Regions from separate parts of the Pseudoalteromonas sp. P80D2 genome, predicted to be linked through region 2. Evidence: predicted binding sites of a transcription regulator. Region 2 holds the regulator's gene; each other region holds the start of a gene.

Region 1 (2,213 bases), on a different contig from region 2:
TAACCTGTTGGTTAGGACGAACAGTACCACGCTTGATACGACCTACACCGATAACACCGATGTATGAGTTGTAGTCAAGCTGAGAAATTTGCATTTGGAAAGCACCTTCAGGATCTGCATCCGGTGGAGATACTTCGTCAACGATCATCTGGAACATTGGTTCCATGTTATCTGATGGCTCGTCTAAATCCATTGTTGCCCAGCCGTTGATAGCTGATGCATAGATTACTTTAAAGTCTAACTGTTCGTCAGTTGCACCTAGGTTATCGAATAAATCGAAAACTTGGTCCATAACCCAGTCAGGACGTGCACCAGGCTTGTCGATTTTGTTGATTACAACAATCGGCGTTAAACCTTGTGCGAATGCTTTTTGCGTTACGAAACGCGTTTGCGGCATTGGACCTTCTTGAGCATCAACAAGTAGTAATACTGAGTCAGCCATCGAAAGTACGCGTTCTACTTCACCACCGAAGTCGGCGTGTCCTGGGGTGTCTACGATATTGATATGGTAGTCGTTCCAAGAGATAGCTGTGTTCTTAGCTAAAATGGTAATACCACGCTCTTTCTCAATGTCGTTTGAGTCCATTACGCGCTCTTCGTTACCGCCGCGCGTTTCTAATGTGCCTGATTGCTCAAGCAGTTTATCAACCAAAGTTGTTTTACCGTGGTCAACGTGGGCGATAATCGCTATATTTCTTAACTTTTCGATGCTCATATTTTTTCTCAGAGAAATTGAATCTCATTGATCCTGCAAGATCTACGCACTCACCTGCGTTTTCACCAGATGTCCCAGCATAGGATTTAAAAGGGCGCATATTATCCCTTAATAATGGCATGGATGAAAGTTTATCCAATATAAATTTATAAACTTTCTTCAGGCTTTTTATAAGTATCTGTTTTATAAATGACAAATTTATGAAAATTAAAGTGAATCTTAGCTCAAAACTGGCGAAATTTTCGTTTTTGAACCATATTTTGGCACTAAATCGTGTTCATAACAGAAAAATTGGCACGCTCAATAATTGTGCAAAACAAGGTCGCACTTTTTACGCACCAGAATGATCTTTTTACGCACCAACTTAGTGCAATAGAAGTTAACAAAACAAAGCCTTGTTTGTTTTTTGTAAGTCTAAACAAGGTGTTAAAAAAATGGCACGAAACCAGCTTATATAAGCGAAAAGCAATAATGCAGCAAAAAATAAAACCCAACAATTGGAGGACACATGTCACAATCGGTTTTAGATTTTATCAAAGAAAATGACGTTAAGTTCATTGATTTACGCTTTACTGATACCAAAGGTAAAGAACAGCATGTTTCTATTCCTCATCATCAAATTGATGAAGATTTCTTCGAAGACGGCAAAATGTTTGACGGTTCTTCAATTGCTGGCTGGAAAGGTATCAACGAATCAGACATGGTACTTATGCCTGTTCCTGAGTCTGCGAAAATGGACCCATTTTCTGAAGAAGCTACACTAATCGTACGTTGTGACGTAGTTGAGCCTTCAACACTTCAAGGTTATGAGCGTGATCCACGTTCTGTTGCAAAACGCGCTGAAGAGTACATGCGCTCTACTGGTATTGCTGACACTGTATTATTCGGTCCAGAGCCAGAGTTCTTCCTTTTTGATGACGTTAAATACAAATCAGACATGTCTGGTTCTATGTACAAAATCGATTCTGTAGAAGCTGCTTGGAACTCAGATAAAGATTACGAAGGTGGCAACATGGGTCACCGTCCAGGTGTTAAAGGCGGTTACTTCCCGTGTTCACCTGTTGATTCATCACATGACTGGCGTTCAGCGACTTGTTTAGTTCTTGAAGAACTAGGTCAAGTAGTAGAAGCTCACCACCACGAAGTAGCAACTGCAGGTCAAAATGAGATCGCAACTCGCTTCAATACAATGGTATTAAAAGCTGACGAAATCCAAGAGATGAAATATGTTATCCATAACATGGCTCACCTTTACGGAAAAACAGCGACATTCATGCCTAAGCCTATCGTAGGTGATAACGGTTCTGGTATGCACTGTCACCAATCTCTAGGTAAAGATGGCGTAAACATCTTCGCTGGTGACAAATATGCAGGTCTATCTGAAGAAGCACTTTACTACATCGGTGGTATCATCAAGCACGCTAAAGCAATCAACGCATTCGCTAACGCGTCAACTAACTCATACAAGCGTCTAGTACCAGGTTTCGAGGCACCAGTA
Region 2 (2,213 bases):
CTTGGCGATCAAGTTTATCGATCAGTGAGTCAATGGCTGCGTACATATCTTGATGTTCTGTAGAAGCGAACAATTCGCCTCCGTTTACATGTAAAGTTGCTTCTGCTTTTTGGCTTAATTTTTCTACATCTAGAATGACATGAACATTATTAATATGGTCAAAATGCCTTTCTAGTTTCGCAAACTTGGTGTTTACATAGTCTCTTAATGAATCTGTGATTTCTACATGACGACCAGTTAAATTTAGTTGCATAAGCATTTTTCCTTCTATGTAAAACGTCTAAATCAGACTCTTACGCTGATTAGACGGAGGTATTGCTAGAGACTCACGATATTTTGCAATTGTACGTCTAGCTACTTTAATTCCTTGCTCAGCCAATATATCTGCAATTTTGCTATCACTCAATGGTTTAGCTGAGTTTTCTGCAGCGACTAACTTCTTGATTAAAGCGCGTATTGCTGTAGAAGAACACTCACCACCATTTTCGGTGCTGACATGGCTTGAGAAGAAATATTTCAACTCAAAAATACCCCGTGGGGTATGCATATATTTTTGCGTTGTTACCCGTGAAATCGTCGATTCATGCATTTCGACCATTTCAGCAACATCATTTAGCACCATCGGCTTCATTGCCTCAGGGCCATGCTCAAAGAAAGCTTGTTGTTGTTGAACGATACAGTTGGTCACTTTTAATAGCGTATCGTTACGGCTTTCTAAGCTCTTAATAAACCACTTTGCTTCTTGTAAGTGAGAGCGAATAAATTGGCTGTCGCTACTTGATTTAACAGAGCGAGACATCGCCGCATATTGGCTGTTCACTCTAATCTTTGGCATACAATCTGGGTTTAACTCGACTACCCAGCGGCCTTTCACTTTTTTCACTGATACATCAGGTATAACGTACTCAGATTCTTCGCGTACTATGCTATCCGCAGGCTTAGGATTTAAGCTGTGAATAAGCGTCATCACTTCTTTAAGCTCATTTTCTTTAAGCTTAGTCTTTTTCATCAAAGTTCGATAGTCGCGACTCGCTAATAATTCGATATGCTCAGATAAAACCATTTTAGTTTCAGCTAAATATGGCGTATCGGCATCGAATTGGCGTAGCTGAATGCACAGGCATTCTTGTAAACTGCGCGCGCCAATACCCACAGGATCAAATAACTGAATTCTTTTTAAGACCGCTTCGACTTCATCAAGTTCGATTTCTTCTTCATCGTTATTTTGATTAAAGCTTTCGACGATATCTTCACAGCTTACCGTTAAAATACCTGAGTCATCGATAGCTTCTACAATTGCCACAGCAATCGCTTCATCAGTAGGGCTAAATGGCGTGAGTTGCAATTGCCACATCAGGTATTCGTGAAGGGTTTCGGTTGATGCTCCCTGATAGATAGATTCATCTTCAGGCATTGGCCCTGACGATGTTGAAGGGGCGGCACTCATGTACTCATCCCAGGTAACATCCATTGCTAAGTCATCGCTTACGGTGTCTTTATTGAGAGCATCACTACTTTCTTGCTCGTACTCGCTAGGTGCTTCTTCGGCAGACGCGCTGACTTGTACATCGTCAGATTCAGCTTTTTGCTCATTCTTGCCGGTGCTTTCTTCGTTGTAATCCGCTTCTTCCACTTCAAGTAGAGGATTACTATCAAGCGCTTCTTGAATTTCTTGCTGGAGATCCAATGTACTGAGCTGCAACAAACGAATAGCTTGTTGCAGTTGTGGAGTCATTGTAAGTTGCTGGCCCATGCGCAGCTGTAATGATTGCCTCATGTATCCCTAACAATCCTTTTTAAGTTATCGATACCTGTATAAACACAGTTATCGATTTATTGTCATTGTTATAAGTCTAGCAGATGCTCTAGTCGCTGGCGTAATGGTTACAGCCTGAATTGCTCGCCTAGATATACATCGCGTACAGTTTGGTCTGCTAATACGTGCTCAGGTGTGCCTGATGCAATTAGCTCCCCATGAGAAACAATGTAGGCTTTTTCACAAACATCAAGGGTTTCTCGAACATTATGGTCAGTAATTAGTACACCGATACCACGATTTTTTAGGTGCTCAATAATTTTCTTTATATCTAACACTGAAATTGGATCAACACCAGCAAAAGGCTCATCTAAAAGGATAAATTTAGGATTAGCGGCTAATGCGCGAGCAATTTCTACACGGCGTCGCTCACCACCTGACAGCGCCATACCTTGGC
Region 3 (2,213 bases), on a different contig from region 2:
AGAAGTGAATGAGAAAAGAATGAGGAAGTGATAATAATATTTTTGTTATCTCTAAAGCGAAGCACCTCATATCCTCTTTGTGCGATTAGATGTCTTTGATGTGGGTGTGAAGTTTAGTGAGCTATCAGCTTTCAGGCGTCAGTTTTGAGCCGAGCGGTGTTGTTTGTTGGTCAGGCATAGGTTGATGGAATGGCGTTGCATATAAGACGCGCCAAGCAAGCGTGACGCCTACGGTGTAGGATGCGTTTTAGCGCCGAACAGCTTTACTTTATTCACGGCTAAAGCCGTTCCCACGTTTGATGTAGGCGTGAAATTTATTTCGCGCGTTATCTTATTATATTGCGCGATGTAAAACTGCGGCTACGATAACTCGCACCTAGCACCTAGCACCTAGCACCTAGCACCTCGCAACTTTTACTGCACCTTATTCATTTCTTTCCAACTGGCTTTTAGGCTGTTGGCAAAGCTGATGAACTTTTCCTTCATGGTACGTTTAACTGAAATCTCGACTGAGCCTAGCCATACATTACCTTCAATGGTGATGGTTGGGCCTTGGCCTTTATTTAAGGCAACTGATTTGTTTTCTACGCTGCCAATCACACTAAATAATTTAGATACCACATTTACATGTTCTGGTACGTAGATTTCGTCGTTACCTAAAATACAGTTCACGTAAATGGTGACATGCTGATGTTGGAAAATTGCTTCGCTAAAGTCGAGTTCGATTGAACCTAAGCAGTTTGTTAGGTGAATTTCTTTTGGTACTACCCATTGGCCGCTGCGCTCATTTGAACCCAAAATACTACGAAGCTGCAGGCTTTCGTTGTCACTGCTGTGGCTATAGTGAGGTTTAAATTGCGCATGCTTATGCGATTTGTAGTCAATATCTGCTTTCAGATCTAAATCTGCAACTAGTTCAACCAGTACTTCGTTGCTAGTGGCTGCCATTGCCTGGTCTAGTCGGCGTTCAAATGCTTCGGCTGAAATAACAGCATGACTGTAGTTATAAATGAGTTGATCAATGACTTCTTCTCTTACTTGATCGATTGGGCGATCTTCAAGTTTAACGGCCATGGTAGTTCCCTGTTGTGATTTTAAAGGTGATTTTTTAGTTATTAATTACGAAGCAAGCCTTAGGCCAAAGTTTATTTTTATATAAATCAATGATTTGTGTTTTTTGCTAATAAACAACTTCGTTAAATTAACCACAGATTAATAAAATCAGCAACTAAGTGGCCATTTTTGCAACATCGTGAACTTCTTACCGAGCAGCTTGTAAATCTTTACCTAAATGAATATAAATAGTCGCTGAATAGGTGTTTAACTCACTGAAAATAAACAAATAAATAGTTGGCATTATAGTCGCATTAGTAAAAGTGTCTTTAATCAAAAGGAGAAAGATTATGAACACTTTTAACAAATCTATGATTGCCGCTTTAGTAATTGGTGCAACTAGCATGTCAGCTCAGGCAAGCAGCTGGGAAAATGAAAGTAAAGATGCTTGGATTGATGGTAAGGCAGAAACTGTGCTTCTTATGAACACAAACCTTAACAACTTTGACATCAACACTGATGTAACGAATGGCAAGGTTGTACTTACAGGTAAAGTTGATAGCGAATTAGATAAAGAGCTTGCTGAAGAGCTAGTTCTTAGCCTAGACGGTGTTAGCTCTGTTGATAACAAACTAACTGTTGTTAAAAACATGAAAGCTAAGCACATGAAATCAGACAAAGCTGATTCAGCAGAAAGCGACTTAACCGACGCAAAAATCAGTACTGTAATCACGACACGTTATTTATTTAACTCAGAAGTAGGTGGTACAGACATCGATGTTGATACTGATATGGGTGTGGTAACACTAAAAGGTACTGTTGAGTCTGATGCAGAAAAGCAATTAGCGGTAAGCATTGCTGAAAATGCTGAAGATGTTCGCAAAGTAATCGATGAATTAACGATTGTTGCTGAATAATAGCAAGCCCTATATAGCCCAGCTTTGGCTGGGCTTATCTTTTTCAAGGAGTGAGTCATGGATTTAATACGTATTATTTTATCGGTTTTAATTCCACCTCTCGGCGTATTTTTACAGGTAGGTTTAGGTGCGCAGTTCTGGATTAATATTCTTTTAACCTTATTAGGGTACATTCCAGGTTTGATTCATGCTGTGTATATCATCGCTAAGCGATAATCACCGCATTAATCTACAAGGATGGGT
Region 4 (2,213 bases), on a different contig from region 2:
CGAGCAAATTTATCGCAATATTATGGTTTGCCCAGGCAGTATTTCGAGTGCTGTTATAACTTGCGAACACCTGTTGAGCCTCTTGTGCGTATTCAAGTGCTGCATCGTAGTTTTTTAGCCCATATTCACATTGGGATAGTTTAACTAAACTATGTCCGATATCAGAAAGTGAACCTGTTTGCCTATCAAAACTAAGGGCTATAATAAACTCGTTCTTTGCTTTTTCGTATTGTTCTAAATCTAAATAACTTTGGGCAATTGAATAACTTATGCCAGCTTGTAACGAGATAGACGGCGACATCTGTTGAATAACTTCACGGCGTTTTAGCTTATATTCGAGTGCAAGCGTTAAGCGGTCTAACTGTTCAAGATTACGCGAATAACCATGATAGAGCATTTCTTTTTGCTTTAAGGTTAATTCGCGATTGTTGTCGTGAATATAAACTTCAAGCAAGTTTAAGGCTGCTTGATACTCGCCAGCATTATGATAAGCACTGACAAGGCTCGCCACGGCATCAATTTCATAATGGGTAAGTTGTAAGCGCTGAAATAGGGCGACATTTTGTTGCGATAAATAAATTGCGGTTTCTAAGTCACTTTTTCTATATGCCAACCGCGCTTTCGCTAGATACAACTCGCTGTAAATGGGGGAGTCTTTTTTGTATTTTGGGCTTGCTTCAAGTTCATCAATGATAGTTTGCGCTTGTTGAAATTGGCCGAGGTGTATGTGAACGTGAATTAATCTAACGTTAAAACTGACTTGTTCTGCAAGGCTGGCGGACTCAATAAGCTTTTTATCGATGGCTTTTAAATAGTCATATCGTTTTTGGTAGTCACTGATTGTTCTGGCTTCATCAATGTTTTGTTGCAGTGTTGATGCAAAAGCACTGTTCATTGATAAGGCAAAGTACAGAATTACAGAGGCTTTAAGTTTCATAGTGGGGTTTATTATTATTTTTATTCCTAACTAGTCTAGCATGCCATTCTTTTAAGTGGGAATGATTTGCTTTTATAGCTAAAAAGAATTGCATTATGCAACTATGCCTCTTGCATCTTGCAAATACTCAGTCTGATTTTTCATAACACCTTGTTATAGCGTGAGTTATATTTTGGAATGGTTACTGCTTTGAGTAATAACACATCCACAGGAGAGTGTAATTATGAAAAGTAACATACCCGCTTACCTAATAACCGCACTTGCAACAGGCTTTGTAAGTGCTGCACCATTTGAACAGTGCCCGAGTAAAGCATTTTTGATTCAAGGTTCGCCTGCGCAAATGTTTGGCGTTGACCTAGTTTCTGCCAAAACCACCGTGCTTGCAGCGTCAATGGATTTTACAACAGAGGCGAATAACGACAGCGTAAATGCGGTTGGCTTTAATTATCAAGACCAGTACATGTATGGCTTTAGCAAACAAGCCCCAAGAAGTGTTGTACGTATTGGTGACGATTATGTTTTACAACGTTTGATTGTAAATGGTCTGCCAGATACCAATTTTTATGTTGGTGATATTCATGTGAATAGTGAAACTAATCAGGCGGTTTACTATTTATACCACCCTAAATTTGGTCTATATGGCATTGATTTAACTGAAGAGGCCGACGAGTATCAGGCGCAATTAGTTGCAGGCTCAGCAAGCTGGAATTTAGCTATTTATGATTTTGCTTTTCATCCTCACAGCAATCTTTTGTATGCGGTTGAGTCAAACGGCGACCTTTATGAAATAAATTTAGATAACCAGACACCCACTTTTATATCAAACCTCGACATAGCCGGCGATACTGGCGCTAATGGTGCAGGTTACTTTGATGTACAAGGTCAGTTTTATTTTAGTAATAACCGCAGCGGTAAAATCCATAAAGTAGATTTAAGCACCAGCCCTGTGGTTGGTTATACACCTACCGCAGCAGTTTTTACCTTAGGGCCAACATCGAATCAAAATGATGGTGCACGCTGTGCTATTGCAGAGGTAAAAGTAACTGATAACTCAATCGACTTTGGCGATGCACCTATGCCTTATAAAACAGCGCTTGCTGATAGTGGTGCCCGCCATCTCTTTGACCCTAATGAAGACCAATCAAATTTAGTTTATTTAGGAGCCGTTGTTGATGGTGAAAACATTAACACTCCGGCAGATTTACAGGCTTCACCCGTCGATAGCTCAGATGATGGGGTTAAATTTGTCACTGATTTTGTTGCAGGCTCTACTAGC

The links. Region 2 encodes sigma-54, which starts transcription at its own class of promoters, with help from an activator protein. Its sites were predicted from a motif close to GTTGGCACGNNNNTNGNNT; they were not measured.
Region 1: a site for sigma-54 is predicted at 1,149-1,167, ahead of glnA (glutamate--ammonia ligase). Genes of this name have one in related genera too.
Region 3: a site for sigma-54 is predicted at 1,125-1,143, ahead of VRK28_RS07320 (LiaF domain-containing protein). Genes of this name have one in related genera too.
Region 4: a site for sigma-54 is predicted at 1,109-1,127, ahead of VRK28_RS14660 (LruC domain-containing protein). Genes of this name have one in related genera too.

Annotation. Positions count from the first base shown of each region.
Region 1 covers NZ_JAZDAR010000050.1:160,503-162,715, forward strand. The annotation lists gene typA (translational GTPase TypA) at 1-715, opposite strand, end outside; gene glnA (glutamate--ammonia ligase) at 1,224-2,213, shown strand, end outside.
Region 2 covers NZ_JAZDAR010000026.1:457,334-459,546, reverse strand. The annotation lists gene hpf (ribosome hibernation promoting factor) at 1-253, opposite strand, end outside; gene VRK28_RS06900 (RNA polymerase factor sigma-54) at 281-1,777, opposite strand; gene lptB (LPS export ABC transporter ATP-binding protein) at 1,885-2,213, opposite strand, start outside.
Region 3 covers NZ_JAZDAR010000028.1:46,516-48,728, forward strand. The annotation lists gene VRK28_RS07320 (LiaF domain-containing protein) at 415-1,074, opposite strand; gene VRK28_RS07325 (BON domain-containing protein) at 1,404-1,970, shown strand; gene VRK28_RS07330 (YqaE/Pmp3 family membrane protein) at 2,028-2,186, shown strand.
Region 4 covers NZ_JAZDAR010000048.1:79,526-81,738, forward strand. The annotation lists gene VRK28_RS14655 (ATP-binding protein) at 1-937, opposite strand, end outside; gene VRK28_RS14660 (LruC domain-containing protein) at 1,161-2,213, shown strand, end outside.